DNA from 4 places in the Tigheibacillus halophilus genome. Region 2 is predicted to be linked to each of the others. Evidence: predicted binding sites of a transcription regulator. Region 2 holds the regulator's gene; each other region holds the start of a gene.

Region 1 (7,529 bases), on a different contig from region 2:
AACAGAAGCGTACTGGAGAATCTGTGCCGTTGTTATATATATAGATAAAGCATTCTGCTTGCAATTAAAGCCCGAAAGATAAAAAATATAGATAACGAAATGAATTTGGGAGGTGGCAAACATGACAGAAATGTACGCAACTTTTGCCGGGGGTTGTTTTTGGTGTATGGTAGAGCCTTTTGACCAGCAGCCAGGGATTAAATCTGTTGTTTCAGGATATACCGGCGGCCGAACGGAAAACCCGACGTACGAAGAAGTTTGCTCGGAGTCCACAGGACATGTAGAAGCGGTGCAAATTACATTTGATCCGAAACTGATGCCGTATGAAAAACTGCTGGAAACTTTCTGGCGTCAAATTGATCCGACGGATGCAGGCGGGCAATTTCATGATCGTGGGGAATCGTATCAAACAGCTATTTTTTACCACGACAAAGCCCAGAAGGAAGCTGCCGAGAAGTCCAAACAAAAGCTTCAGGAGAGCGGTAAATTCAAAAAGCCAATCGTGACAAAGATTCTGCCCGCACAAACATTTTACCCTGCAGAGACAAATCACCAGGACTATTACCGTAAAAATCCATTTCATTATGAAATGTACAAGCAGGGCTCAGGAAGAAAAGCGTTCATTGAAAATAATTGGCAAGATGAAAATGTCTTTCAATCAAGGGAGCAGTTATCGCCAATGCAATACCATGTTACACAGGAAAAAGGCACCGAACCACCTTTCCAAAATGAATATTGGGATAATGAGGAAGAGGGAATCTATACGGATATCGTATCTGGAAAGGTTTTATTCTCCTCCCGTGATAAATTTGACGCGGGCTGCGGTTGGCCAAGCTTTACCAAGCCAGTCGATCCAGAGGAAACGAAGGAATTACTTGATACTTCTCATGGCATGCGCAGGGTAGAAGTAAGGAGTAAAACGGCAGATTCTCATTTGGGCCATGTATTCCCGGATGGCCCCAAAGAGCACGGCGGCCAACGATATTGCATGAATTCTGCAGCAATGCGTTTTATCCCCAAAGGGAAAATGGCTGAAGAAGGTTATGAAGCATATTTACATTTGTTTGATTAACCTTTTAGGGTAAACATGTTATGCTATAAAAGCACATCGTTCAAACAGCATTTTAATGAGAGAGGCTACTGAAAATTCTCGATTCCCCAGTAGCCCCTGAAAACAGACTTATACTGTTTCTGAGATTTTTTAAAGAGAGGGGTAACGCATTGAATCACCATACTTGGGAAAACAGACCCACCATTAAACAAATTAGATGTGTTCATAATGATGCTAAAAAGTTTGTGGTAAATAACACGCTTACACCTGGGAAAATGTATGACGTCAAAAACGAAACGGAAGAATTTTACTTTATCATTGATAACAGTCACCGTATTGGTGGATTTCACAAAGAATATTTTGATGAAGTTTAAACCTGATCCTTTTAGACTATTCGGATGGTTGCGATGATGTAGCATACAAATAGAAAAAGCACTCAGTAAATGGCATATGCGAAACTCCTTCAGCAGTATGTTAGACGTTTCTGTTTATGGAGCTGCGTATATGCCATTTGGGTGATAATCAAACGGTGCACTGATACATTTGTTTGTAAGGGCCGGTTACACCAGAGCATTAAAGGAGGCGAAAATAGTGGCATTTGTAATTACATCGCCTTGTAAAGATGAAAAAGCCGGGGAATGTGTTGAAGTATGTCCGGTTGATTGCATTGAAGAAGGCAAAGATATGTTTTATATCGATCCGGATATCTGTATTGATTGCGGAGCATGCGAGGCTGTTTGTCCAGTTGAAGCAATTTATATGGAGGATGAAGTACCGGGGGAAGAAGAAAAGTATATAGCACTTAATCGTCAATTTTTTGAAGAACGATAAATCAAAAAGCCGCTGATAAAAGCGGCTTTTTGACATGAATGGGCATGATTGCATTGTTCTATTCAATGGAAAAAGTAGAAAATTCTTTTGATGAATCTTCTTTTTTTTCAATTTCCATGTGTTCGACCTGTATGGAAGCATTCAATCCTGCTTGGACAGAATCCAAGTAGGCTTCAACAGATTCTTTCTCACCGGTAACTTCCATTTCGACGGTGCCATCCATTTTATTTTTAACCCACCCGGTTAAACCATATTCCAATGCTGCCAGTTTAGCCGTGAAACGGAATCCGACACCTTGCACGCGACCACTGATTCGTACATGTGCAAACAAGGTAAACAACTCCTTTTTGAAAAACTTCATATATCTTTTCCCTGTTTAAGCAAAAAAAAATCTCTAAAAAAAACAAAATGCATAAACAATTTTCCCACTTAATAAAAAAACATATTGAAAGCGGTTTAATAACGGAATTATTTGTTAATACATAATATAAGCATCCGACAAGATTTTGAAGATGTGATGATTGTCACACTAATTTGGATTGTTATTGTGACTGGGAATGTTAAGTGCTATTCTAATCATGAAAAGGGCTTTTCTGAATTTAACGATAGCCAATTTCGAATGAAGGAGTGATTGAAAATGTCAGGTCCAGGTTTACGTCATGTCGATAGCCATTCTGCCATTCATGAGGCAGCTTTAAATGAGGCGGTCGAACTTACTGAACTGCTTGATCAACTCATTAAAGATAGTATTTTAGACAAAGCGATGGAAGTCGCTTACGTCATTGTGGAACACTGGGAAACCCGTACACTGCAGCATGCGGCTTCGGAAGAAAAAGGTTTGTACAAAGAACTTGTAGAGGAAGATCCAGCAAAAAAAAATGCGATTGTCGAATTGACCAGGGATCATGAGCTTCTGAGATTGTTAGTGAAAGATATCAAAGGTCTTTTGAAGCAGAAGCTAATAGATGATCAAGTTGTCCAGCGTTTTCAGGCGTTGATTCTAGTCGACAGGTTACATAATGAAGCCGAGGAAGAGATTCTTCCAGAACACTGAGATGGGGTGATGCCAATGGATGCAGAAGAACAGATCATGCGTATCGATTTTCCGGAAATCTATGAACTGATTGCGGAAAACCTTGAAGCTATGCATATTCATTCCTATGATGTACAAGCGAATATAAAAAAAACGGCGAGCGGGTATGAATTGATACTTCATTTTGGGGATGGGTATGCCAATCATATATCAAAACATTTCACTCACGAAGAAATAGCTTCACTTGATGCCTGCATCATCGGGTTTATTAAGGAAGCCGGTGATAAGATTAAAGAAACGATGGTAAGCGATTATTTTAAAATGGTTAAACCATAAGCTTAGGAGGGCTGTTATGTTTATGTTTGAAGAAGATGCAAATGCTGTACAGGATAGAGAGGATCTGCTGACGGTACTACGGATGCGTTTTGGAGAAATTTCTCCAGGCATCATCGATGAGATCTATCAAATCAAAGAAATGGATACACTCGAAAGACTTATACTGGTTGCAGCCAACACCCCCAATCTGTCAACCTTCTTAGAAGAGTTGAAGGTGGGACCAGGTGGTTTTAAAATTCTTGGTGAACGTTTCAACCCGATCAACTAACTCGAAAGAGGTGTTTGAATTGAAAAAGAATCGAAATAAACTGCTTGGATCCTTAAAACATATTAAACGAGGCGAAAAAATAAACGAGGGTTGGACAGAGCAGAGCCCCCGCCCAAGAGCATGGGAAGATATTTATAGAAGGCGCTGGCAACACGATAAAGTAGTCCGTTCCACACACGGCGTGAACTGCACCGGCTCCTGCAGCTGGAAAATTTATGTGAAAGATGGCATTATCACTTCTGAAACACAGCAAACTGATTATCCTTCCACAGGAGATGATTTTCCAGAATATGAACCGCGCGGCTGTCCAAGAGGTGCCAGTTTTTCATGGTATACATACAGCCCGATTCGGGTCAAATATCCATATGTGCGCAAGGATTTATACGAGCTCTGGAAAGAGGAGAGGGCAGCCGGGAAAAATCCGGTAGACGCTTGGGAAGCGATTGTTTCTGATCCAGGAAAGAGAAGCCAATATGTAAATTCCCGAGGAAAAGGCGGTTTCGTCCGGGCTAGTTGGAAAGATATGTGCGAGATTATCGCCAGTTCCACTATCCATACGATAAAAAAATATGGCCCCGACCGTATTGCCGGATTCAGTCCAATTCCTGCCATGTCAATGGTCAGCTATGCAGCAGGTACCCGGTTTCTATCTCTCATCGGCGGGACAATCCTGAGTTTTTATGACTGGTATGCCGACCTGCCTCCTGCATCTCCGCAAGTCTGGGGAGAGCAAACGGATGTTCCTGAAAGTGCAGATTGGTACAACTCCAAATACTTTATCATTTGGGGGACAAATTTGCCGCAAACGCGGACACCGGACGCTCACTTCATGGTAGAGGCCAGATACAATGGTACGAAAGTCGTCGGCGTTAGTCCTGACTACGCAGAGTATGAAAAATTTGCAGATGTCTGGCTCCCTGCTAAAGCAGGTACGGACGGTGCTTTGGCAATGGCTATGACACATGTTATATTGAAGGAATTTTATGTTGATAAACAAGAACCATACTTCATTGACTATGTGAAAAAGTTCACTGACTTGCCATTTTTAGTCCTGTTAGAAAAAACAGAGAATGGCTGGCGCAGCGGGAGGTTTTTACGCGCATCCGACATAGGGAAAGACATGGACTTAAGCGAATGGAAAATGGTTGTTTGGGATGAGCAGACAGATTTGCTTGAAATTCCGAATGGCAGCCAGGGATTTCGATGGGATCGCGACAATAAGTGGAACTTGGAATTAGAAAAAAAGGATGGTACTACAATTGATCCTAAACTAAGTTTCATTGAAGACGCAGACGATACCGTCCAAATCGCTTTTCCATATTTCGCTGAAAAAAACGGTAATGTAGTTGAACGTGGTATTCCGGTAAAGGAAATAAAAGACACAAATGGTGAGGCACTGAAGGTTGCTACTGTTTTTGATTTAATGATGGCACACACCGGAGTCAACCGGGGCTTGGAGGGCAATTATCCCATTGATTACAATGACCCGAAACCGTACACGCCAGCCTGGCAGGAAAGCATTACAGGCGTAAATCGTCATCATGTCATCCAAGTGGCAAGGGAATTCGCGGATAATGCTGCCCGTACGAATGGGAAATCGATGATTGCCATGGGAGGTGGAACAAACCATTGGTATCATAGCGATCAGATTTATCGTTGTATATTGAACCTCGTCTTGCTGACTGGTTCGCAAGGGGTTAACGGTGGAGGATGGGCCCATTATGTTGGACAAGAAAAAGTCCGGCCGCAAGAAGGCTGGCAGCAAGTGGCCTTTGCAAACGATTGGCAAAAGCCTCCAAGACTCCAGAATGGTACATCCTATTTTTATTTTCAAACGGATCAATATCGTTACGAGACTACATTTAATGAGGAAACGACACCATGGGACAGCAAATATAGCCAAATGCATCCAGCTGATATGAATGCTTTGTCTGCAAGACTTGGCTGGCTGCCATCCTATCCGCAATTCACACAGAATTCACTGGACATCGTACATGCAAGCCGGCAAGAAGGTGCGAAAACAGAAGCGGATATTATAGCAGATGTTGTTAAAAAAATTAAAAATGATGAATTGGAATGGGCAATTGAAAACCCGGATGATCCACGCAATTTCCCAAGGGTCTTCTTTAACTGGCGTTCTAACTTGCTTGGGGATAGTGGTAAAGGCCATGAATTCTTTGTCAAACATCTCGTTGGCGGAGATAGCAATATATTGGCGGAACCGGAAAATTCCTGGCAGCCGACAGACGTTAAAACAAATGGCGATGCCCCAACAGGCAAGGCTGATCTGCTGGTCAGTGTAGATTTTCGCATGACAAGTTCAGGATTGTTTTCAGATATTGTATTACCGGCAGCTACATGGTATGAAAAATTCGATATCAGCAGTACAGACATGCATCCATTTATTCATCCTTTTAACGCTGCCATCTCACCTCCATGGGAAGCAAAAAGTGACTGGAATACGTTTAGGGAGATCAGTAAAGTATTCTCGGAACTGGCGAAAGAGCATTTGCCTGCTACAGAGGAACTTGTGACCATGCCGCTGGCACATGATTCTGAACAGGAGATTGCTCAAGCTATGGGGAAAATCAAGGATTGGCGAAAAGGGGAAGTCGAGGCTATTCCTGGTAAAACAATGCCATCCATGAAAATCGTGGAGAGAGACTATCCAAATGTGTACGATAAATTCACCAGTATTGGGCCTTTGATCAAGAAAGGATACGGTGGTAAGGGAGTGCTCATACCTGGTGAAGAAGTGTATGAGGAACTGGGTGCAAGGCTCGGAAAATCGAATCGTGAAGGACTGGGCAAAGATCACCCGGATTTATATACAGATAAAAAGGCAATTGATGCCATTTTATTAATGTCTGGAGCTACAAATGGAAAGCGTGCTGTTGCAGGATGGAAGTCTTTAGAAGCGAAAACCGGACAAAAACTGGAAGAGATTGCAAAGCCTAGGGCAGAAGAAGATCACACGCTTCGAGAAATAACGATCCAACCTAAAAACGCTATTTCCACTCCTGTTTGGAGCGGATTGGAAAAAGATCACAGGCGCTATTCGCCGTTTACGGTCAACACAGAATACAATATTCCATGGCGTACATTGACTGGGAGACAGAGTTTTTATCTTGATCATGAAATGATGCTGGATTTTGGTGAAGCACTTCCACTATATTTGCCGCCATTAAGATATGGGCCATTCCTTAAAAATGAAACAGAACCGGAAGCTATAGGAAAATCGCTGACTGTCCGCTATCTGACGCCACACCAAAAGTGGGGTATCCATACCATGTTCACAGATACCACCAACATGTCGACATTGTTCCGTGGATGGCAAGTGCTCTGGATGAACGAAGAAGACGGTAAATCAATCGATTTGAAAGATAATGATTTTGTGGAAGTATATAACCGTAACGGCGCCATTGCCGCCAGAGTCATACTGACATATCGATTGCCAAAGGGAATGATCTATATGTATCATGCCCAGGACAGAACGATGGGTGTACCTGCGACAAGCATCAATAGAAAACGTGGCGGAACCCATAACAGTGTTACGAGAGTTTCCTTAAAACCTACGCATATGATTGGTGGTTATTCGCAGCTCAGCTATGGTTTCAACTATTATGGCCCCACAGGACACCAAAGAGATACTGTCGCAGTCATCAGGAAGCTGAAGGAGGTAGATTGGCTTGAGAATTAAGTCACAAGTGGCAATGGTGATGCATTTGGATAAATGCATTGGGTGCCATACATGTTCGGTTACTTGTAAAAATACGTGGACTAATCGGCCTGGCACAGAATATATGTGGTTTAATAACGTGGAAACCAGACCAGGCACAGGCTACCCAAAGAGGTGGGAAGACAGAGATCAGTTCAAGGGCGGATGGGTATTGAAAAACGGTAAACTGCAGTTGAAAGCCGGCGGCCCAATTTCCAAGCTTGTAAACATCTTTTATAATCCCGATATGGCAACGATGAAAGATTATTATGAGCCTTGGACGTACGATTAT
Region 2 (7,529 bases):
CTCGATGACAACACGATCTCCTAGTGGTTTAATCATGTAGACAACCTCCTTAATTCCTATCAAAAAGTATTTTTTAAATTTAGCACTCAAAGCAACTGAGTGCTAACACCATTATTATAATAATTAATTCTGTCTGAAATTGCAAGCATTGCACTTCAATTTCGTTCTGCTTTTTTAGACAAATCTCGCAGCCACCCGTTTGACAATTCCCGAATCGCCAAACGAAAAATCTTTTTCTTTTTTTGCTCTGGATGACCACAGTCGCCTCCGATATCCGTAATATGTTAGAATGAATTATATTATAGCATTGTGCATGATAAATAAAGTTGGATTTGAAATAAAAAATGTTCAAGCACATACAATGAATAGATGATTCCAATTTCGAAAGGGACGGTTATACTTTGACAAAACGCTATTGGTGGGTAGTCATTTCCTACGTGATTATGCAATTTTCCGTAATTCTTGGCGCCCCTTTATTTTACTTTCTATTTAAACTGACAGAGGCCGAGGCAATCATTTACTTTACCATTTTCAGTTTCCTCGCCGGCCTTGTCGTCTTCCTTCTATTGATGAAACCGGATATGAAGGAAGGAGTATCCCCGGACGCATCCGCCACAGGCACCACGGTTGGATGGATAATCGGCGGCGTATTTATGGCACTGGCAGCACAAGCTTTAGCTGCAAATATTGAAATCCATGTATTCGGTATAAAAACAGAATCGGAAAACACGAAAAATATCATGGATATATCAAAAGCATTTCCAATATTCTACGTCATTCCTGTGTTGATCGCACCGATTTTGGAGGAAATCCTGTTCCGAAAAATCATCTTCGGAGCATTGTATAACCGCACCAATTTTTGGATAGCCGCATTGATTTCATCAGTCATTTTCGCTGTTATCCATCAAGACCCTAAACACATTCTGGTGTATGCTTCTATGGGGCTCACATTTGCATTTCTATATGTCAAGACAAAACGGATTATCGTTCCAATCCTTGTTCATATGGGGATGAACACGACCGCAGTATTGGGGCAGCTGTTGTTGACCCCGGAAAAAATGGAAAAATTGGAACAGCAAATGAATTTCATACAGCAGCAAATTATTGGAGGATAACTTTTATGATTTCATCTCTTATCAGCCGGGCTATTTTATATTTCGCCATGGGGGCCTTATTCATATTTTTTGCGGTCCGCAGCGCGCATGACACGATGTGGAATATCACTACTATGTTATTGGCAGTGATTGCCACCTTGGATTTCGGCATGGGGTTCAAATTAATAGGATTGCATTTTAAACTGAAACGGGATCAAAAAAAATAACTTTTTATATAAAGCGTCCAGGCGATGGACGCTTTTTTGGTTGAACGAGACATTCGCTTTTGATTGAGACATGCTGTCTTTTCCAGAGTAACCCGTTTGATCGATTCCTATTTCACCTTTTTCAATACCTTTGTCAAATCCTGTTTGACTTCTTTAGGGACTTCATCCGCCCCTGAAGCACCGAATGTCACTGCGTACAAATCATTCCCTTTAAAGAAAACACGGCCGATTTGTGCCTGATCGATCTGGTCATCGTCAGCTTTGATAACCAATTCGAACATCGTTTCATTCTTCGTCGTATCGTAAACTTGCAAATCGAACTTGTCGCCGACCTGTGCTGTATACTGTTCTCGCACAAGCTCCATCCATTCCTTCGGTGAAAGCTCGCCCTTGGCACCTGCTACATATTCCAATGTAACCTGGTTATCCTTATATTTCCCATCAGCAATGGTGAAAAGTGCGGAAGCAAAGCCATCATCTTCAGTATATTCCGCTACCGTCAATTTCATGGCGATGGTTTGCTGCATCTGCTTTAGCTGATCTGCATATTGTCCGTCCATTTCACCATTATCAGCACTTGCCTGCGTTTCTGCAATCGTATCTTCATCAATCGGATTGCCATCCTCATCCAGATACGTCACATCGTTCGCCTGTGAGGCGTAAATTTTCCATTGGCCGTCTTCCTGGCGCAGTTCATGATAACCCTTCACTTCATTGTTTTTAAATTCGGGAATTGGTTCCTTCGCTACAGTCCGTTGCACATAACTCACTTTTGCTTTATCCTCGTTTTTCTCTTCTACTTTCATATCCGTGATTTCCATGTCCAGATCTTTGTCAATGATCGCTTCCATCTGTTGTCTGGTCGTATCGAACACAGGAGATCCACTATGGATCGTGTCCATGTACGCATCAAGGTCTTTATCTTTGTATGCTTGCAAATTAGCATCCAATACAGCAAATAACACTTCATCGCTAGCGACAGCATTTTCTTTTTCTTTGTCTGTCTCTGTTTTTTCTGCCGCAGCAACTTTACTGCCCTTTTCTTCTGTTTTCGTTTTGTCTTCATCCTTCTTATCTTTGCTGGCGTTGTCTGAACAGGCAGCAATAGCCAAGCTCAGTAATAGCATCACGCAAAGAGCCATCAGTTTTTTACCCCACATTGTTTGCACTTCTCCTCTACGTTTTTCTTTTTCTCACCAATTCATCATAGCCAATGCAAGCGATGAATAGAAGATGTCGAAAGTACCATCTTTTCAAAATATTGAGCCTTAATACCCATGACTATCCTGTACATAAAAAAACCTGGCAGCGAAAATCCGCTGCCAGGTTGTTATGCTCATATTTCTTCTTTTTCATTTAAAGGATAATGCTTCAGGAAATATACCAATGCCTGGAGTTCAACCGCCAAATCGATATGATGTACGCGAATATGACTTGGCACACTGATCCTGGCGGGAGTGAAATTCAGAATGCCTTCGATCCCGCAATTGACCAATCGCTCGGTGACAGCATCTGCGACCTGCGCGGGGATTGTCAGAATAGCCACTTTCACGTCCTTCAGTTTTTCTTCCAGCTCATCGATTGAATAAATAGGGACTCCTTCAACATCCTGGCCCGCTTTCTCAGGATCTGCATCGAATGCCATCACGATTTTGGTGTTATTATTTTTCAAGAAATTATAATGTAAAAATGCTGTACCTAAATTACCAACACCGATGATTGCCACATTCGTCAATTCATCCTGGTTCAATGTTTTACGGAAAAAACCCAATAAATATTCTACATTATAGCCATATCCTTTTTTGCCTAAAGCGCCAAAATAAGAAAAATCTCTGCGAATAGTCGCTGAATCAACCTTGACAGCCAAACTCAGCTCCTTAGATGAAACCCGTGATTTGCCTTGATGCTGTAAATTATTTAAAAAACGATAATAAAGCGGCAAACGCTTTGCAGTGGCTTGTGGAATTTTGCGTTCCATATTACTCCTCCTTCATGCCCCGATGGAAATCCCCGGATTTCCCGCCCTTCTTTTCCAATAAATATGTTTGGCCGATAACCATCCCTTTATCCAATGCCTTACACATATCATAAATTGTCAATGCCGTCGCAGATGCGGCTGTCAGCGCCTCCATCTCCACCCCGGTACTTCCCTTGGTTTTTACAAAGACTTCTATTTTCAATTCATACGTATCTCCCGCTTGCTCCCAGCTAAAAGATATATCGACGCCTTTCAGTGAAAGCGGATGGCACATCGGTATCCAGTCAGACGTTTTTTTGGCAGCCATGATTCCCGCTACTTGTGCAACAGCAAGTACATCGCCTTTTTTTATTGTTTGCTTCACGATGCCTTCATGGATTTCCTCATTGACGAAAATACTGCTTGCAGCCAACGCTGTACGTTCTGTGTCCGCTTTGCCGCTGATATCAACCATTCGGGCATGTCCCTGCTCGTTAAAATGTGTGAATTCAGCCATCTGTACCGTCATCCTTCCCTTCACTAATATGTTTTATTTCTGATATCATTTTGTCGTTCCCAATGTATAATAACCAAGAACAAAGCAAATAGTTCAAAAGATCTCATTCCTATTCTAGCAGAAAATCGTTCGGAAGTCGTGATTCTTTTCACAAAAGGATTGCCCAGTTGATTCCCTTTAAGATACACTGAGATGTGGGAGGATTTATCAATAGAGGTGAAAGCGTATGATTTTGATGCAACTCAACGGCATCTCCAAATCCTTTGGAGCCGATGAAATATTATCCGATATCAAATTGGAAGTAAAAATGAAAGACAGGATGGCTATTGTTGGCAGAAATGGAGCGGGAAAATCTACCCTGCTTCAGATCATGGCCGGCCTGCAATCGTATGACACGGGCGAATTTTTCAAACCGAAGGATGTCAGTACTGGTTATTTATCTCAGCATACCGGCCTTGAATCAGAGCATACCATTTGGGATGAGATGCTGGAAGTCTTCACCGATATTCTTCAACAGGAAAAGAAACTTCGCGAGTTAGAAACAAAAATGGCCAATGCTGCGGCTTTGAGTTCCAATGATTATGAACAGCTGCTTAAAAATTATGACCAGCTGCAGCATGCCTTTGAAAAAGCCGGCGGCTACAATTATGAGTCAGAAATTCGTACAGTACTGCACGGGTTGCATTTTGGTGATTACGATGAAGCCACCGTGATCAATGAACTCAGCGGCGGTCAGAAAACACGATTGGCACTCGGTAAATTGCTTCTTGCAAAACCAGATATATTAATATTGGATGAACCGACCAACCATCTGGATATTGAAACACTGACATGGCTGGAAGGGTATCTTTCAAGCTATCCGGGTGCGGTCGTCATCGTCTCTCACGACCGTTATTTCTTGGACAAGACCGTTTCCATCATTTATGATGTGTCGCGCCATCATATAAAAAAATACCACGGCACATACTCATCTTATTTGGAACAACGCGCTCTTCAATACGAGCAAGAATTGGATGAATATGAGAAACAGCAAACAGAAATTAAAAAAATGGAAGACTTCATTCAGAAAAATATTGTACGTGCCTCCACTACAAAACGCGCACAGAGCCGGCGTAAGCAACTGGAAAAAATGGAACGTATCGACAAACCGCTCGGCGAAGAATCATCAGCAAGTATCGCTTTTCAAGCGAATAAGCGCAGCGGCAATGATGTATTATCCGTACAAAATCTTTCTTTTCGTTATGATGAATCGGAAGAATTTCTGTTTCGCCATCTCGATATGCAGCTCCACCGCGGAGACAGATTTGCCATAGTCGGTCCAAATGGTGTAGGCAAAACCACGCTTCTGAAAAATGTCATCGGCAAATTGAAACCGGCTTCCGGGGAAATCCGGGTAGGTACAAATGTCGAGATCGGCTATTATGACCAGGAACAAGCTGACCTTTCTTCTTCCAAAACGGTGCTGCATGAGCTATGGGATGACTATCCCACCACCAATGAAAAAGATATACGTACAGTGCTTGGCAATTTTCTCTTTTCAGGGGATGATGTGTTAAAAATCGTCCACTCTTTATCTGGTGGGGAAAAAGCCCGGCTGGCCCTGTCGAAGCTGCGAATGCAAAAAGCGAATTTGCTTGTATTAGATGAACCGACCAACCATCTGGATATCGACAGTAAAGAAGTACTGGAATCTGCATTAACTGCATTTGAAGGTACCATCTTATTTGTATCCCATGACCGGTATTTCATTAATAAAATTGCCGATCATGTCGTGGAAATGCAGCCGGGCGGTGCCACCATCTATCTTGGAGATTATGATTACTACATTGCTAAGAAACAGGAAGAGCTGGAAATGGCAGCCTTGGAACAAACAAACGGCAAGGGCAAGACAGCCCCATCTGAAAACAGGCTTAGCTTTGAAGAAGAAAAAAGACTGCAAAGCGAAAAACGAAAAAGAGAAAGACAAATTGCAGCCATAGAAGAAAAAATCGATCAGCTTGAAAATGAGCTATCCCAACTCGAAGAAAGAATGGCAGAGCCGGAAATTTTCCAGGATCATGAAATGTCGTTGAAATTGACCCGTCAAAGCGAAGAAATCAAATCGAGAATAGAGGAAGAAATGCAGGCATGGGAGATTTTGCAGGAAGAATAGAAAAGATTGAACAGTAGAGAAAACTGTCACTGCTCCTAAAAAAAGGCGGGCCCGCAAAACATAGGGCCCGCCTTTTTTGATTCCTATTTAAATAAGTAATCATTCTGCATCGTATTTTCCACGGCGACACGATATACAAGCCCAAGTCCAATCATCGACGACATGACTGAACTGCCTCCATAGCTCAGCAGCAAGAGCGGGATTCCTGTTATCGGCATGATCCCCACAATCATCCCGATGTTTTGGAAAGCATGGATAAAGATCAAACTCAAAAATCCAAAACAAATATAAGCGCCGAACATGGTGAAATGGAAGCTATTTAATCCAAGCATCAACATACGGTAAAGCAATAGAAAATACAAGAAAACGACTATAGCACACCCTACAAATCCAAAGCTTTCCCCCACCACTGAAAAGATAAAATCAGTGTGTGCCTCCGGCAAGGACACTTGCAGGGCACTCATCCCTTTTCCTGTAAGCTGCCCAGACCCAAGGGCCGAGAGCGAGCGGTCGAAATGGAACGTGTCATCACTTGTCTGCCCTGAAGCATCAAACCATGTGAGCACACGCTGAACTTGGTATTGTTCGAGACCAAGCACCTGTTCAGACATCTGCGGAAAGGTGACGATGACCCAAAGCGCAGAAAATAACACTGCTGCTCCGCCCAAAACAAGCGTAGCAATGATTTTCCAATCGATACCCGACAACAGTACAAAAACAGCTGCGATAAACAAATACACCATGGAAGAACCGAAGTCAGGCTGCATATTGATTAGTAAAACAGGAGCGATGACAATCATTCCAATTTTAAGCAACAAAAATACGTCTGTTTTCCAATTCGACTTGGGGTATTTTTCTTTATGTTTACTGATAACTGCCGCAAAGTAAAGCACTGTGGATATCTTGGCAAACTCTGAAGGCTGCATGGAGAATCCTGGCAAAGTGAACCAGCTCTTGGAATGGTTAATTGTCCGCGCAATGCTTTCCGGACTCACAAGGAGAACGGCCAATAGCAAAACCCCAAAAATATATGCAAAAAGACTAATTTTATATAACTGTTCCAAATCGAACAATTGAATCAGAGCTACAATACCTGCTCCGACTGCAAACCAAAAAATCTGTAACACAACAAAATTTTTGCCAGCATATTGTTCCAGCTGCTGTGCATTGTAAATCGCCAGTAGACTGACGCCGGCAAACAGCATGAATAAAAGGATAAAGTCAAATTGCAAATAATGTGATTGTTTGTTTGACATACCTTATCACCAGTTTCTTTCATTCCTCAATTCAAACAGTAATATTTTTCCAAAATGCATATTGACATTGTAGCATATGAAACACATTTTTCATAAAGTGAACCATTGTGCTAAAAGGGTTAGCCGCTGGATTTTCCTCACGCCATTCCAGATCCAGGAAATGTCCTGAAAGCCTAGGAACATTATCATTGAACTTATCCACAAACCTATTAACAACTGAACGTTGTTATAATCACATATTAACAAAGTAATCCACATTATCCACAGAACAAGGCAAAATTATGCACAAAAAGGTCCACACCCACAATTACTTTACTTATCACATA
Region 3 (7,529 bases), on a different contig from region 2:
TAAGGGAACAGTGGAAAAACCAGGTCCGCAGATTTTTTGGAGGGCTTCATCCGTTTCTTTATCGCTGATACCGATCATCTGCTGATATGTTTCAAAAGCAAAATCAAAACCGAAACTTTCCATCGCAGCACGTAATGCTTCGTAATAAGACTTTTCTGTTTCAAACAGCAAGCCATCCATATCAAAAACGACCAAATCAATTTCTTTCAATACGCTCATCTCCCCACCATATATAATCAATTTTAAATAGCTTTCACAAAAAACGATACCTGAAGTGTACGAATAAAACAATTATCTGTCAAAGAATACTCAGCGTTCATTTATACACCATGAAAAGCATGTCGCCGATTTTGCAAGAGATGCTTCAGCAAGCTACAATATGATAGTATGAACGTAGCTAAAGGACAGTTGTTAATACCATAAGGTGGTGAAACAGAATGAAAACATTGGTGATTATTTCTCATCCTGACCTGGATGAATCCAGCAGCCAGCAGTTTCTCCTTGCTGCGATACCTAAAAATGAAAATATTACCGTCCATCACCTCGAAATAAACTATCCAGATGGTAATATTGATGTTTTCCGGGAACAGGAACTATTGTTAGCGCATGATCGGATCATATTCCAGTTTCCTTTTTACTGGTATAGTTCACCAGCCTTGTTAAAGCATTGGCAGGATGTCGTGCTGACTGAAGGATTTGCCTATGGTCAACAAGGATCGATGCTAGCAGGCAAAGAATTCTGCCTCGTCCTTGCTATTGGCGTAAAAGAGAGCGAATACCAGGCCGGCGGGAGAGAACTGTACAGTATCAGCGAATTGACAAAACCATACCAGGCACTTGCTTTCAAAACAGAAATGATCTATCTGAAACCGTTGCTTATTTTCCAATTCGCATACTTGACCCATGAACAAAAAATACAATTATATATGGATTATCAGCAAGCACTCACCAGAGAGAAAGATGATAGTCTGCAAGCAAGAGAAAAATGGCTTCTTTCCCAGTTAGAAAACATGGATAAGCAAAATCTCGCGGACGCGGAACACGCCACACTTTCTAATGCGATTGCCCAAATAAAATCCAATCGCAGTACCATAGAAGAACTAAGACTGATTCTAGAGCAGATGAGGTAGCCTGACGCACATCCCGTGATGAAAGAAGGTTGAATATGGACAGTAATGATCTCGTGATAGATAACCTGGAAAAGATGATAGACCATCATCGTGATTTTCATATGCAGGCCCTGCTTTCCGCAGTCATCGGTGTCATGCAGGAACAAACAAAAAGGATCGATCTCATGGAAGGGGAAATTGACGGAACCTTATGGAGCCCCCGAAATTGGGGCGAATGAGCTTCAGCCTTTTCAAAGCAGACCATCAGCAAAGGATTGCAAAGATGGCTGCTTTTTTTCACGTAATCCTGTATGCAGGCAAGGCGCTTAGATTCCTTAAGATATGGTATGCTAAAAAAGCAGTGTTTCAAATACAGCAAATAACAATTTAGAGGTGGGTTTCGTGATTGCATTTTTAAAACAAAGAGCAGAACATTTATTTACCGGATATTTCGCTCTTGTCATGGCCACCGGTGCATTGTCAATTGCATCTTATTTACTTGGTATGCAATTGGCTGCCAAAGCCCTGGTATTCATTAACATGATCAATTATGCCGGGCTATGGCTGCTAACCCTCATTCGCCTTCGCTACTTTTTTCGCAAGGTGGTCAAAGATATCACAAGTCATTCGAGTGGCCCGGGCTTTTTCACGTTGGTTGCCGGCACTTCGGTTTTTGGGAGCCAATTGATTATTGTAGCCCACTATCATATGTTTTCATGGTTTCTCTGGTTCCTCGCAATCATCTTATGGTTCATCATCATGTATACTTTTTTTACGGCAGTCACTGTCCGTAAAAATAAACCAACTATTGCTGAAGGTATCAACGGTGCATGGCTGATCGCCTCTGTCGGCACCCAATCTGTTTCCATATTAGGAACCCTTTTGGCACCATACGCAGCGACCGAAGAACAGCTGCGAATCATGTTATTTTTCACATTAGCCATGTATTTTCTTGGATGTATGCTGTATTTGAACATCATCACTTTGATCTTCTACCGATTTACATTTGTTGAATTCAAATTCGAGGCTTTGACCCCACCGTATTGGATCAATATGGGGGCTGTCGCGATCACTACGTTGGCTGGTTCAACCTTGATCCTGCATGCAGATCGGACACAGCTGCTGACAGAAATCACTCCTTTCCTGAAAGGATTCACCCTGTTTTTCTGGATTACTGGGACTTGGTGGATACCATTGTTGTTCATTCTGGCTATTTGGCGACATGTCATTCATCATTATCCATTATCTTATGATCCGCAATTTTGGGGGATGGCGTTCCCGCTTGCCATGTATACTACAAGCACATTACAATTTGCCAAAGCGCTCAAGGTAGAGTTTTTGATGGCTATTCCGAAAGTGATGATTTTTATTGCAGCCATCGCCTGGCTGGCAGGTTACGTCGGACTTATCCTACACTTTATCAAACGAGTGGGCAGCGGCAGAAGACAGACAGGATAATACGCAGTTATTGACTCACACCCCCGGCAAAAGCATCCGCACTTGCCGCGGGTGATGATACGAGGATAATCAGTGCTTTATGAAAAACTCTCGCTGCCCAGTCATACCTGATATTCGCACTGGATCACTCGTCTGCTCCCGATGAAATGACCAGTAAAATGTTTCACGTATCGTTCACAAACTTCACATTCTTGTGCGTTTTAGCATCCTGTGCTTGTGTTATAATGACCTTGAAATTACGTTCCTTCATATTTTTATGGAATGCAGCGGTTTAGTACGTGTTATGTCGTAAACAACTATGTGAAATTCTTCACTAACCCGCATATGCTGTTTTAATTTTTTGTAGAAGGTAATAAATAAACAAGTAGGCATGTCTAAAAATTCTTTAAAAACAAGGATGGGAGAGTTAATGCTATGAAAAAGCCAGGGGTACAATTGACACTGCAAACTTCCAGCTTGGTTGTTGGTTTTATGATTTGGGTGTTGATTTCATCTTTGATGCCATTTATCAGCAAAGATATCACGTTGACTTCCGGCCAGGCGTCGATTATCACTGCAATTCCAGTTATCCTCGGTTCCTTGCTGCGTATTCCAATCGGGTTTTATACAGACCGGATTGGGTCTAGGAACTTGTTTTTGATTAGTTTCATTATTTTATTGTTTCCAGTTTTTTATATCAGTATAGCCGATTCCTTCACAGACCTGGTCATTGGCGGACTGATTCTTGGTGTCGGCGGGGCGACTTTTTCTATTGGTGTCACCTCACTCCCCAAATATTACCCTAAAGAAAGACACGGTTTTATCAATGGAATCTACGGAGTTGGCAACGCTGGTACCGCTCTAACGACGTTTGGCGCACCGATTATTGCCAATGCGATTGGCTGGGTCAGCACTGTACGACTCTACCTGATACTGCTGCTCATTTTCGCCGGTATTGTCTTTTTATTTGGGGACCGTCAAGAACCAAAAGCGAAAAAATCCATGGTAGAACAGATAAAAGGGGTTTACCGCAATACGACACTCTGGTTCCTATGTCTCTTTTATTTCATCACATTCGGTGCATTCGTCGCTTTTACCATGTTCCTGCCCAGCTTTTTAGTAGAAAACTTTCATTTGACACCAGTTGACGCGGGAGTACGCACAGGTATCTTCATCGTTATAGCAACGATGCTGCGCCCGATCGGCGGTCTGCTAGCGGATAAATTCAACGCTTTCCTGATCTTGATGGCTGTTTTTCTGGGTGTCACCTTTTCCGGTATTCTGCTTTCCTTTTCACCGGACATCATTTGGTATACGGTAGGATCCCTCGCGGTGGCCATCACTGTCGGTATCGGCAATGGTACGATCTTCAAGCTTGTTCCATTGTATTTTTCCAAACAGGCAGGCGTTGTCAACGGGATTGTTTCTGCAATGGGCGGAATTGGAGGCTTCTTCCCCCCGCTCCTGCTAACCGCTGTGAGCCAGTTGACTGGTCATCATGCCATCGCGTTCATGCTGATGTCTGAATTCGCCTTGGTCAGTTTTGTCATCGTCATATTCATGTACTATCAGGATCGTATGATGATGGAAAGACAAATCATCAGAGATACAGCGGAAGGGATCATGGTAACGAACAAGAACTTGGAAATCGTCGATGTGAACCCGGCGTTTTCAAATATTACTGGTTATACAAAAGAAGAAGTAAGCGGAAACACGCCAAAAATGCTGCAATCCGGCAAACAATCCAAAGAATTCTATCAAGAAATGTGGGTACAAATCAAAAAAAATGGTTACTGGCAGGGTGAAATTTGGAATAAACGCAAAAACGGTGAGATTTATCCGGAACTGCTTACCATCAGCCCGATTGAAAACAGTGTTGGCTCTATCGCCTATTATGTAGGTATTTTCAATGACATCAGCCAAAAGAAAAATAAATAGCTACACATATAGCCAGCTGCATGATCAAGCGGTGCTCAGTGCACCGCTTTTTATTATTCGTTTTTAAATTTTTAAAAAATACGCCAAAAAAGTATTGCTTTTTTCCAAGTACACACATATACTGTACTATAACAATTAAATATAAAATAAAACTGTTATACAAATGGAGGTGAAACAGATGGAAACAACGATGAAAAAGCCATCCGGCTATGCACAATGTCAAGAATGCGGAAAACCAATCAATGTGAAAAATTACTTACTAGAATGTGATCACTGTCTGTCGAAAAAAAAGGGTGATTAATTTTTGTCTATATTGTTATATAACAACATTTAATAAGTATATCTGTTCAATAACAAGGAGGGCGTTATTTACGATGCTGATGCAAGAAAAAAACATTCGAATTAAAGAAGAAATGATGAATCCCAAGTTCGCAAAAATCCTGACGGAAGATGCGTTATGCTTCCTGGAAAAACTGCATCACCGCTTTGACGAAAGGCGTAGAAACCTGCTTCGCATCAGGAGAGAAATCCAAAAACAGCTAAACAAAGGAAAAAAACTGGATTTCTTATCAGAAACAGCACATATCCGCAAGGGAAATTGGACTGTCTCAGTAATCCCGGAAGATTTGCAGGACCGACGGGTCGAAATCACTGGCCCCGTCGACCGCAAGATGATCATCAATGCACTAAATTGTGGTGCCAAAGCATTCATGGCCGACTTCGAAGACGCTACTTCCCCTTCCTGGGAAAACATCATCTATGGACAGATCAATTTAAAGGATGCCATTCGGCGCAACATCGATTTCACCGCTGCAAACGGCAAACACTATGCTTTAAACGAAGAAACTGCCGTCTTAATTGTCAGGCCGCGCGGCTGGCATATGGACGAAAAACATATCACCGTAGATGACCGGCCGCTCTCAGCAAGTCTTGTTGATTTTGGACTTTATTTTTACCATAATGCCAAAGAATTGATTCACAATGACTCAGGCCCTTATTTTTATTTGCCGAAAATCGAAAACCACCTGGAAGCCCGCCTTTGGAATGATATCTTTATTTTTGCCCAGGAAGAGCTCGGCATCAAACAGGGTACCATCAAGGCGACTGTATTGATCGAAACAGTACCGGCAGCATTTGAAATGGATGAAATACTATACGAACTTCGCGAACATGCAGCAGGCCTCAATTGTGGCAGATGGGATTACATTTTCAGCTATTTGAAGAAATTTCGCGAGCATCCGGAAGTGATTTTGCCCGATAGAAATGAAGTGACAATGGAAACGCCAATGATGGAAGCTTACTCCCTCCTAGCCATCCAGACCTGTCACAAACGCAAAGCTTTCGCAATGGGTGGCATGGCCGCCCAGATCCCTGTAAAAGGCGACAATGAAGCTAATGAGGTTGCCTTCAATAAAGTAAGGGCCGATAAAGAACGGGAAGCCAGGAATGGCCATGATGGCACTTGGGTCGCCCATCCGGGCATGGTTCATCTCGTCAAAGAAATTTTTGATGAACAGATGCCGACACCTAATCAAGTTTTTCAAAAAAGAGAGGATATCCACATCACCCAGGACGATTTGCTTCAAGTACCAGCAGGAAAAATCACAGAGCAAGGAATTCGTACGAATATCCGTGTAGGGATACAGTATATTGCCGCCTGGCTGCTGGGACGGGGGGCCGTTCCAATCGATCATCTGATGGAAGATGCTGCAACAGCGGAAATTTCCAGAGGGCAAATCTGGCAATGGATCCGCCACCCAAAAGGTATATTGGACGATGGAAGAGATGTAACCTTTGAACTCGTAGCACAGTGCAAGATGGAGGAGTTGGCGAAAATCATATCACAAGGTGATAGCCAATACGAATCAGCGGTAATGAAAGCCTCCAAATTATTCGACAAGCTGATTCAAGATGATCCATTCACCGAGTTTCTTACCATACCGGCCTACCAACTATTAAATGAGGGGAGCAATGCATGATGAAAAACAAACGAGTGGAACAGCTAAAAAAGGATTGGGAAAACAATATGCGCTGGGTTGGAGTCGAGCGTCCTTACAGCGCCGCAGATGTCATCAGGCTCCGGGGAACCATGGATATGGAATATACACTGGCAAAAACAGGAGCAACCAAGCTGTGGAAATTGATTCATGGAGAAAATTATGTTCATGCACTTGGAGCTTTGACAGGCAACCAGGCAGTCCAGCAGGTGAAAGCCGGACTGCAAGCAATCTATCTTAGCGGCTGGCAAGTTGCCGCGGATGCAAACCTTTCCGGCCAGATGTACCCGGATCAAAGCTTATATCCAGCCAACAGCGTGCCAAATGTCGTCAAACGTATCAATCAAGCGCTTCAGCGTGCTGATCAGATTCATTATGCTGAGGGGAATGAAGACATCGACTGGTTTGCTCCGATTGTGGCTGATGCGGAAGCAGGATTTGGCGGTCAGCTTAATGTGTTTGAATTAATGAAAGCGATGATTGAAGCCGGGGCAGCAGGCGTACATTTTGAAGATCAGCTCTCCTCTGAGAAAAAGTGTGGTCATTTAGGGGGAAAAGTCTTGCTGCCAACGCAGACTGCCATCCGAAATCTGATTGCCGCGAGATTCGCCGCTGATGTCATGGGAACACCCACTGTCATCATCGCCCGGACAGATGCCAACGCCGCGAATTTGATCACTAGTGATATCGACGCGTATGACGCACCGTTCATGAAGGGTGAACGGACGGCGGAAGGTTTCTACAAAACCAAAGCGGGAATAGACCAGGCTATTAACCGTGGCCTTGCGTATGCCCCTTATGCAGACTTAATATGGTGTGAAACTTCCGAACCTGATTTACACGAGGCACAGCAGTTTGCAGATGCCATTCATGAAAAGTATCCGAATAAACGCTTAGCTTATAATTGTTCTCCGTCATTTAATTGGAAGCGGAAACTCTCTGATACGGAAATTGCCACTTTTCAGCAGGAGCTTGGCAAAATGGGATATACCTTCCAATTTGTTACACTTGCTGGCTTTCATGCACTTAATTACAGTATGTTTGATTT
Region 4 (7,529 bases), on a different contig from region 2:
TTTCGCTGTTCGGTTATATACCCCATCATAATTTTCCCCTTATAAAATGGATAAAAGCTCTGTCTACATTTTAGTTTCTTTTTACATCCATGTCCATGGAACAAATGGAAGTCTAGGTGCACACAAAAGGCAACCTCTTTGAGTACAAGAGGTCGCCTTTACCTTTGATTGCAATTGGCGTCAACCGGGAAAACAGAAACTAAGAATCCATGCAGATTAATGCGCTGTAATGCATGATGAATCTATATAGATTCTTTGATCGTTCAATAGCTTTTAAGCTGTTTTTGGTTGCTCATCTGGATGATATGCGATTTATTTTTCAAGCTCACCATCAGCTTTTTCATTTTTGCTTTCGGTATAGATACACATCCCCCAGTCGGCTTGCCGTTATCAACATGCAGGAAAAACGCACTGCCAGCCCCCTTTTTCGGTTTGGCAGTATTGTAGTTGATCACAATACCATATTGATAGGAAGTCGGATAATCGATAAGATGTTCGTCAGCTTTGTTTGATTTTTTGCGCTCCTGCCAAGTATTATATTTCGCATCTTTCACGTTGGAAATCCAATACGATTTCTCGGTAATCTTTCGAAACTTCTTCTTCGTCCCCGGGTTTGAAGTCCCAAAAGCATATCCAAGTTTATACGACCCTTGCGGTGTTTTGCTCAAACCCTCTTTTGCCTTGCCGACTCCCTTGGATCCGACATGCCCTTTTGTGAGAAAGGATCTGCTCCATTTGCCATTGCTCTTTTTCACCCAATATTCCACATATGCCTTCGATCCAGTTGCAACAACAGCAACAATTTGATTCGCCTTTTTAGCAGTTTTTGTTTTGGCGATTTCTTTAGCTGTCGAGCTTACCTTTCGGAGATAGGAACCGCTGGCATACGCATGTTTATTTTTATATTTGAATCGATACCAGCCGCTTTTGGTCTTTGCGTTCACATGGACGATATCCCCCTTATGTAACGTCCCCAGCTTTTTATACGTTGTTCCCGGGCCAGACCGGACGTTCAGGCTGCTGGCGGTGGCAGCGTACGCACCAGATGTTTTGGTTGTTTTAACAGCCGCGGATGTCGCCATCGGCATGACAAGACAACTTAACAGCAAGACAGTGGCAATAAAAACGATGGATGTTTTCTTCACATTTATCCTCTCCTTTGGTTGGATTATCGAATCCCTGTTTTCAATTATAAGTCGGGCTGCCCGAAATACATAGAATTTTTTACGCCGATTGATTTTCATTTTCTGTCTGGTTTCAAGTAAAGTGCATCCGATTTTCAGCATTTTAATGCATACGTCAACAATTAGTCATGAATAAGTCAAAGCTTTGTAACAGTTTGTGAATTAATTAACAAAATAACCAGTTATACTATGGGTGTAGTTACTTTACCACTGTATACATGTTGTTAAACATAACAAGACATAATCTGGCTGACTCCATTGTTTACAGCCTATTTTGATCACGAATTATTTGTGATGTTTTTCACAAAATTTCGGAGCGTTTGCTCCAAACGATAGCTCATGATGACAGAAGAACCAGTAAAGGAGAGAGAGCACATGGACGTTCTATCATTGGCACGTATTCAGTTTGCTTCCACAACGATCTTCCATTATTTCTTTGTCCCTGTTTCAATTGGACTCGCATTTACAATTGCGATCATGCAAACAGTATATGTTGTTAAAAATGATGACATGTACAAACGCATGACACAATTTTTCGGCAAGCTGTTTTTGATCAACTTCGCTGTTGGTGTCGTCACAGGAATCTTGCAGGAGTTTCAATTTGGCATGAATTGGTCGACATACTCCCGTTTTGTAGGTGATGTATTCGGGCCATCGTTGGCCATAGAAGGTTTACTCGCTTTCTTTATGGAATCAACTTTTATCGGCATTTGGGTTTTCGGATGGGATCGATTGCCAAAGAAAGTCCACCTGGCATCCATTTGGCTTGTATCAATTGGTACCATCATGTCCGCGTTCTGGATATTATCAGCGAACGCGTTCATGCAGTCTCCGGTTGGCTATGACATTGTCGATGGTCGAGCTCAGATGGCCGATTTCAAAGCTATTTTGACGAATCCACATTTATGGGTAGAGTTCCCGCACGTTTTATTCGCAGCATTATTAACCGGAGCATTTGTCATCGCCGGCATCAGTGCATGGAAAATCGGCCGCAAGCATGATATTTCCATGTTTAAGCAGTCCTTTAAAATTTCGATGGTTGTTGCATCGATTGCTGCGGTTTTCGTGATGATTTTCGGCCACCAGTCTGCACAACTGCTGATTAAAGAACAACCAATGAAACTGGCTGCTGCGGAAGGTCTGTGGGATACCAGTGATGACCCTGCGCCATTTACAGTTATCGCCAATATCGATACTGATAAAAAAGAAACCACAGGTGGACTGGAAATCCCATATATGCTCAGTTTGCTTTCCTTCAACAAATTTAGCGGAGAGATCCAAGGAATGAATCAGCTTCAGGAAGCGTACACCGAGAAGTATGGACCGGGGAATTACATCCCGCCAGTCAAGACGATATTCTGGACCTTCAGAACAATGGTGGCCGCAGGGGGGCTAATGCTATTGCTGTCTCTTTATGGTTGGTATGCTTCTCGCAAAGGTTCTTTGGATAAGCACCCGTTTTTCCTAAAAATGATGGTATTTGGCATCACACTGCCATTTATCGGTAATACCGCCGGCTGGATCATGACAGAGATGGGCCGGCAACCATGGATCGTATTTGGTGTCATGAAAACAGAAGATGCCGTATCACCATCGGTCACTGCCAATGAAGTACTGTTCTCACTCATTTCCTTTTCATCTATCTATTTAATTCTTGCCGGTTTGACCATCTATTTATTTGCTAAGGAAATCAAGAAAGATGAACCTGCACAGAAAAAAGGAACAGCCGAAAACGATCCATTTGATAAGGAGGAGATGATCAGTGTCTCTTAATGAATTATGGTTTCTGTTAATCGCCGTACTGTTTATCGGATTTTTTGTTCTGGAAGGATTTGATTTCGGCGTTGGTATCGTTGCAAGAATTCTTGGAAGGGATGATGTGGAAAGGCGTGTTTACATCAACACGATCGGTCCATTCTGGGATGCGAATGAAGTATGGCTGATTACAGCCGGCGGCGCCATGTTCGCAGCTTTTCCCCATTGGTATGCCACATTATTCAGCGGCTTTTATATCCCCTTGGTATTTATGCTGCTGGCGTTGATCATTCGCGGCGTTTCATTTGAATTCCGTGGCAAAATGAATCATTTGAAATGGCGAAATACATGGGATTGGGCAATCTTCACCGGCAGTATCGTTCCACCTATCTTGTGGGGCGTGGTCCTGGGAAATTTGATGACCGGCATGCCAATTGATGCGAATAAGGAAATGACTGGCGGATTTGTACAATTCCTTCATCCATTCGCTTTACTCGGCGGACTCATGTATCTGATGCTGACCATCACACACGGCTTGCAGTTCATCACCATACGTACAGAAGGAGAGCTACAAGAACGCGCCCGCAAGCTAGGGAAAAAAGCTGCCCCGTTGACTGTACTGTTTGTACTTGCCTTTGGTTTCGCCGGCCTGATTAAAACGGACATTTTCACATATCATGGTTTCTGGTGGGTTGCGCTGCCTGCACTCGGACTGGTGACTCTAGTCCTTTCCATCATTCTCAATGGAAGAAAACGTGATGGCTGGGCATTTGCCATGACAAGTACGTCGATTGTGCTGCTGATTGCCAGTGTGTTCATCGGGATGTTTCCACGTGTGATGATCAGCTCACTCCACGCGGCGAATGACTTGACGATTTTTAATGCCGCTTCCGGAAAATATGCTTTAAAGGTGATGTCTTATTTCTCCCTCACCTTATTGCCATTCGTTTTGGCCTACCAGGCGTGGAGTTATTATATATTCCGTAAAAGGGTGAAAAAACATGAAAAGCTGGGTTATTGATGTTTCGTGAACGGGGATTGCCCGCAGGAAAAAATAGCGTCCCATTTTATGGCGCAGCTGCATGTCTGACCGTTTTGGAAACGCTGGCCATCATCGGCCAGGCTCTATTTCTTGCCCGGGCAGTTTCCGCCTTGTTCGCAGGCAGTACAGTGAAGGAGTCCGCCTCCAGCATCCTGTTGTTTGTACTGGGCTTCTTACTCCGCACCATATTTGCACAGCTCCGAAGATGGATTGCGGAGAGATTTGCTGAACGAAAAGGAAAAGAAATGCGAAATAGGTTGATTCATGCCTATTTTCGGCACGGACAAGGATATATCCACACTTTAGGAACCGGCCGGCTAGTCACGCTCGCCATGGAAGGCACCGATAAGATGAAGAAATATGTTGAAATTGCCATTCCACGTATGGTTTCCATGATGGTCACCCCTGCGTTAATTGTCGTCTATGTTTATACAGTAGATAAAATCTCCGCAGTGCTTTTAATGGTGACAGTCCCTGTTATTGTGATATTCATGATCCTTCTTGGTAAAGCAGCACAGAAAAAAGCTGATAGCCAGTATGAAACATATCGTGTTTTATCCAATCATTTTGTTGATTCGTTAAAGGGACTCGATACATTGAAATTCCTTGGACAAAGTGTGCGGCATGAGCAAAAAATAAGCAAAGTGAGCGATCGGTACCGCCAAGCGACCAATAAAACACTGCGAATCGCTTTTCTCTCTTCTTTTGCATTGGATTTTTTTACCAGTCTATCAATAGCGTTCGTTGCTGTCGGGCTTGGGTTCCGGCTGATCGATAATGAAATCGCACTGCTCCCGGCGTTGACGATTTTGATTCTGGCGCCTGAGTATTTCTCACCGATCCGCCAAGTCGGGAAAGAATATCATGCTACGCTAGACGGACAAGCAGCCCTAAAGGAAATGGAGAAGATAATTGCTACAGCCCCAGCTGCTGAAAAAGGGCAGCATCTCCATTTCAGTCCGGAGAGTGAACTCATGCTGGAAGGTGTCACAGTACAATTGGGGGAGACAAAGGTATTGAAAGATTTTTCGTTTTCACATCACGGGAAAGGCATGATAGGTATCATCGGGCCAAGCGGATCTGGCAAAACAACCCTGATCCAAACAATTGCCGGATTCATTGTACCGCAAGCCGGGATAATTAAAATCAACGGAACGTCCATCCCTTCACTTGCGAACACGGACTGGCAGGAACAAATCGCTTATATTCCGCAGCACCCCTATCTCTTTCCTGCCTCCATAGCGGATAATATTCGTTTTTATGAACCGGATGCCAGTGACGAAGAAGTGAAGCAAATTATTGCGCAAACAGGTTTGGCATCGTTTATAGACGAATTGGAAAACGGCATGGATGAACAGATTGGCGAGGGCGGCAGGGCTTTAAGTGGCGGACAGGAGCAGCGGATATCTTTGGCACGTGCTTTGTTGAGCGAACGAAAGGTCATTCTGCTTGACGAGCCGACTGCGCATTTGGATATTGAAACGGAATTTGCTATCAAAGAACTGATGTTGAGTCTGTTTAAAAATAAACTTGTGTTCTTTGCAACACATCGTACACATTGGATCAAAGATATGGACAGTGTGATTGATTTGAATACACAAACAGCAACCAATTGTTGAGATAATTTTATGGCAGAGGAGAAGCGCGGATATGAAAACATTGCTTATACCTTATTTGAAAAAGTATACATGGCCGTTCACCACAGCACTGATATTCGGGCTGCTCGGTATTGCTTCCGGCGCTATGCTTTTATTCGTTTCCGGCTACCTTATCTCCAAATCCGCCCTCCAGGTGGAAAATGTCATGCTGATTTATGTACCTATTGTTGCGGTGAGAGCATTCAGTATCAGTAAAGCTGTCTTCCCTTATTTAGAAAAGCTGACCAGTCACGACCTGGTACTTCGCATATTGGCCACTATGCGGACCAAGCTGTATCACCTTGTGGAGCCTCATGCGATTTTTTTGCATTCCCGATATAAAACTGGTGACCTGCTTGCTGTTTTGGCTGAGGATATCGCACACTTACAGGATCTCTTCATCCGTACGATTATCCCCGGTATTCTCGGGGTCGTGCTATATACCCTGGTCATCATCATTTTCGGCGCATTTGACTGGACCTTTGCACTGCTGCTTGGTTTACTGCTCGGGGCGCTTGTCTTTTTGATTCCATTATTTTCTTTATTGCAGACAAAGCAGCGCCATGTGACACAAAAAACTAGCCGTAACCGCCTGTACCAGCAACTGACAGACGCCATTTTTGGAATGGCAGACTGGCAGGCAAGCGGCAGAACGACTCAATTGCTTGCGGATCTGCAAGCACGGGATGACCATCTGCAAAGAGAACAACGGTTATTGCAAAGATTCAGCCATTGGCGTGATGCTGCTACCCAGTTTATTATTGGCATTACCATTGTCGCTGTGATGATTTGGATCAGCATACAAACAGGCAGCGGCGTTTTTTCCAACACAATGATTGCTGCATTCACATTGATGATTTTCTCGATTACAGACGCATTGATGCCGCTGTCGCAAGCTGCAAGCGAGCTGCCTTCCTATACGGACAGTGTGAAACGTTTGCAGCAGCTGGCGGATGATAATTCAGTGACACAATCACAAAAATCCATAGATATTAGGTCAGAAGTGACCGAAAAACACGTAAGCACAGGAGACATTCAGCTGACTAATGTCAGTTTTCAATATGCAGCCGCCCAAAAAAGGGTACTCGATCATATCAGCTTAAATATCGAAGCTGGCAGGAAAATTGCAGTTCTTGGTCAAAGCGGCACAGGCAAGTCAACGCTATTATTGTTGCTTGCAGGGATGCTTGAGCCGACAAGCGGATATATCAATGTCGGTGGCATTCCGATGAACAGCTCGCTAATTTCTAAATCTGTCTCCATTTTAAACCAAAAACCACATCTTTTTGACACAACGATTGAAAATAATATCCGAATTGGGAAACCAGATGCGACAGATTCGCAAATAGCCAAAGTGATAAAAGAAGCACAATTAAGCAATTTAATAGACTCGCTCCCGAATGGCCTGCAGACAAACATGCATGAAATGGGCAATCGTTTTTCAGGCGGGCAACGTCAGCGGATTGCGCTGGCCCGGGTGCTGCTGCAGGACACCCCGATTCTTCTGGTGGATGAGGCCACCAACGGTCTTGATCCCGCCACGGAAACTGAACTGATCAATACCATGCTTACAGCTGCAAATAATAAAACGATTATTTGGGTCACACACCATTTGGCTGGTGTAGAAAACATGGATGAGATCATCTTTTTAAAAAATGGCTCCATACATTTACAAGGCAGCCATGACGCACTGTTTAAACACAGTTCTTACTATCGTAAGCTTTATGTAATGGATCGCGGCTGAGGATTCATAGTCGGGATATGAAGGTACATGCAATGCATTCGGGACAGGCATTGCAATTTCATTATTCTATCATACAGACAGCGTCTTCTGACGGACTTTTTACCAAACTTGTATTTAACGAATTTTAGATGTTTGTATATGGTTTTTGATAAGATAAATATGAAACT

What was found. Region 2 encodes Rex, which represses fermentation and respiration genes when NADH is low (regulators of the CRP and FNR family bind a similar motif). Its sites were predicted from a motif close to TTGTGAAATATTTCACAA; they were not measured.
Region 1: the regulator Rex is predicted to act here: its motif matches at 2,395-2,412, upstream of ACFSMW_RS05230 (hemerythrin domain-containing protein).
Region 3: the regulator Rex is predicted to act here: its motif matches at 2,866-2,883, upstream of ACFSMW_RS11085 (nitrate/nitrite transporter).
Region 4: the regulator Rex is predicted to act here: its motif matches at 1,474-1,491, upstream of ACFSMW_RS08240 (cytochrome ubiquinol oxidase subunit I).

The regions. Positions count from the first base shown of each region.
Region 1 is NZ_JBHUIZ010000003.1:923,607-931,135, forward strand. Features, by position in the region: gene vrrA (VrrA/YqfQ family protein) at 1-44, shown strand, start outside; gene msrA (peptide-methionine (S)-S-oxide reductase MsrA) at 122-1,072, shown strand; gene ACFSMW_RS05215 (DUF6501 family protein) at 1,222-1,425, shown strand; gene ACFSMW_RS05220 (indolepyruvate ferredoxin oxidoreductase subunit alpha) at 1,643-1,882, shown strand; gene ACFSMW_RS05225 (acylphosphatase) at 1,941-2,243, opposite strand; gene ACFSMW_RS05230 (hemerythrin domain-containing protein) at 2,520-2,936, shown strand; gene ACFSMW_RS05235 (hypothetical protein) at 2,952-3,251, shown strand; gene ACFSMW_RS05240 (hypothetical protein) at 3,268-3,519, shown strand; gene ACFSMW_RS05245 (nitrate reductase subunit alpha) at 3,539-7,219, shown strand; gene narH (nitrate reductase subunit beta) at 7,209-7,529, shown strand, end outside.
Region 2 is NZ_JBHUIZ010000016.1:4,073-11,601, reverse strand. Features, by position in the region: gene groES (co-chaperone GroES) at 1-36, opposite strand, end outside; gene ACFSMW_RS17960 (CPBP family intramembrane glutamic endopeptidase) at 402-1,115, shown strand; gene ACFSMW_RS17955 (YdiK family protein) at 1,121-1,321, shown strand; gene ACFSMW_RS17950 (nuclear transport factor 2 family protein) at 1,429-2,481, opposite strand; gene ACFSMW_RS17945 (redox-sensing transcriptional repressor Rex) at 2,658-3,299, opposite strand; gene moaC (cyclic pyranopterin monophosphate synthase MoaC) at 3,301-3,795, opposite strand; gene ACFSMW_RS17935 (ABC-F family ATP-binding cassette domain-containing protein) at 4,022-5,947, shown strand; gene ACFSMW_RS17930 (FtsW/RodA/SpoVE family cell cycle protein) at 6,031-7,203, opposite strand.
Region 3 is NZ_JBHUIZ010000010.1:11,566-19,094, forward strand. Features, by position in the region: gene ACFSMW_RS11065 (HAD family hydrolase) at 1-210, opposite strand, end outside; gene ACFSMW_RS11070 (NAD(P)H-dependent oxidoreductase) at 438-1,130, shown strand; gene ACFSMW_RS11075 (hypothetical protein) at 1,166-1,348, shown strand; gene ACFSMW_RS11080 (tellurite resistance/C4-dicarboxylate transporter family protein) at 1,512-2,567, shown strand; gene ACFSMW_RS11085 (nitrate/nitrite transporter) at 2,982-4,484, shown strand; gene ACFSMW_RS11090 (hypothetical protein) at 4,663-4,785, shown strand; gene aceB (malate synthase A) at 4,859-6,463, shown strand; gene aceA (isocitrate lyase) at 6,463-7,529, shown strand, end outside.
Region 4 is NZ_JBHUIZ010000005.1:400,244-407,772, reverse strand. Features, by position in the region: gene ACFSMW_RS08250 (ATP-binding protein) at 1-26, opposite strand, end outside; gene ACFSMW_RS08245 (SH3 domain-containing protein) at 264-1,145, opposite strand; gene ACFSMW_RS08240 (cytochrome ubiquinol oxidase subunit I) at 1,560-2,957, shown strand; gene cydB (cytochrome d ubiquinol oxidase subunit II) at 2,947-3,960, shown strand; gene cydD (thiol reductant ABC exporter subunit CydD) at 3,960-5,600, shown strand; gene cydC (thiol reductant ABC exporter subunit CydC) at 5,632-7,362, shown strand.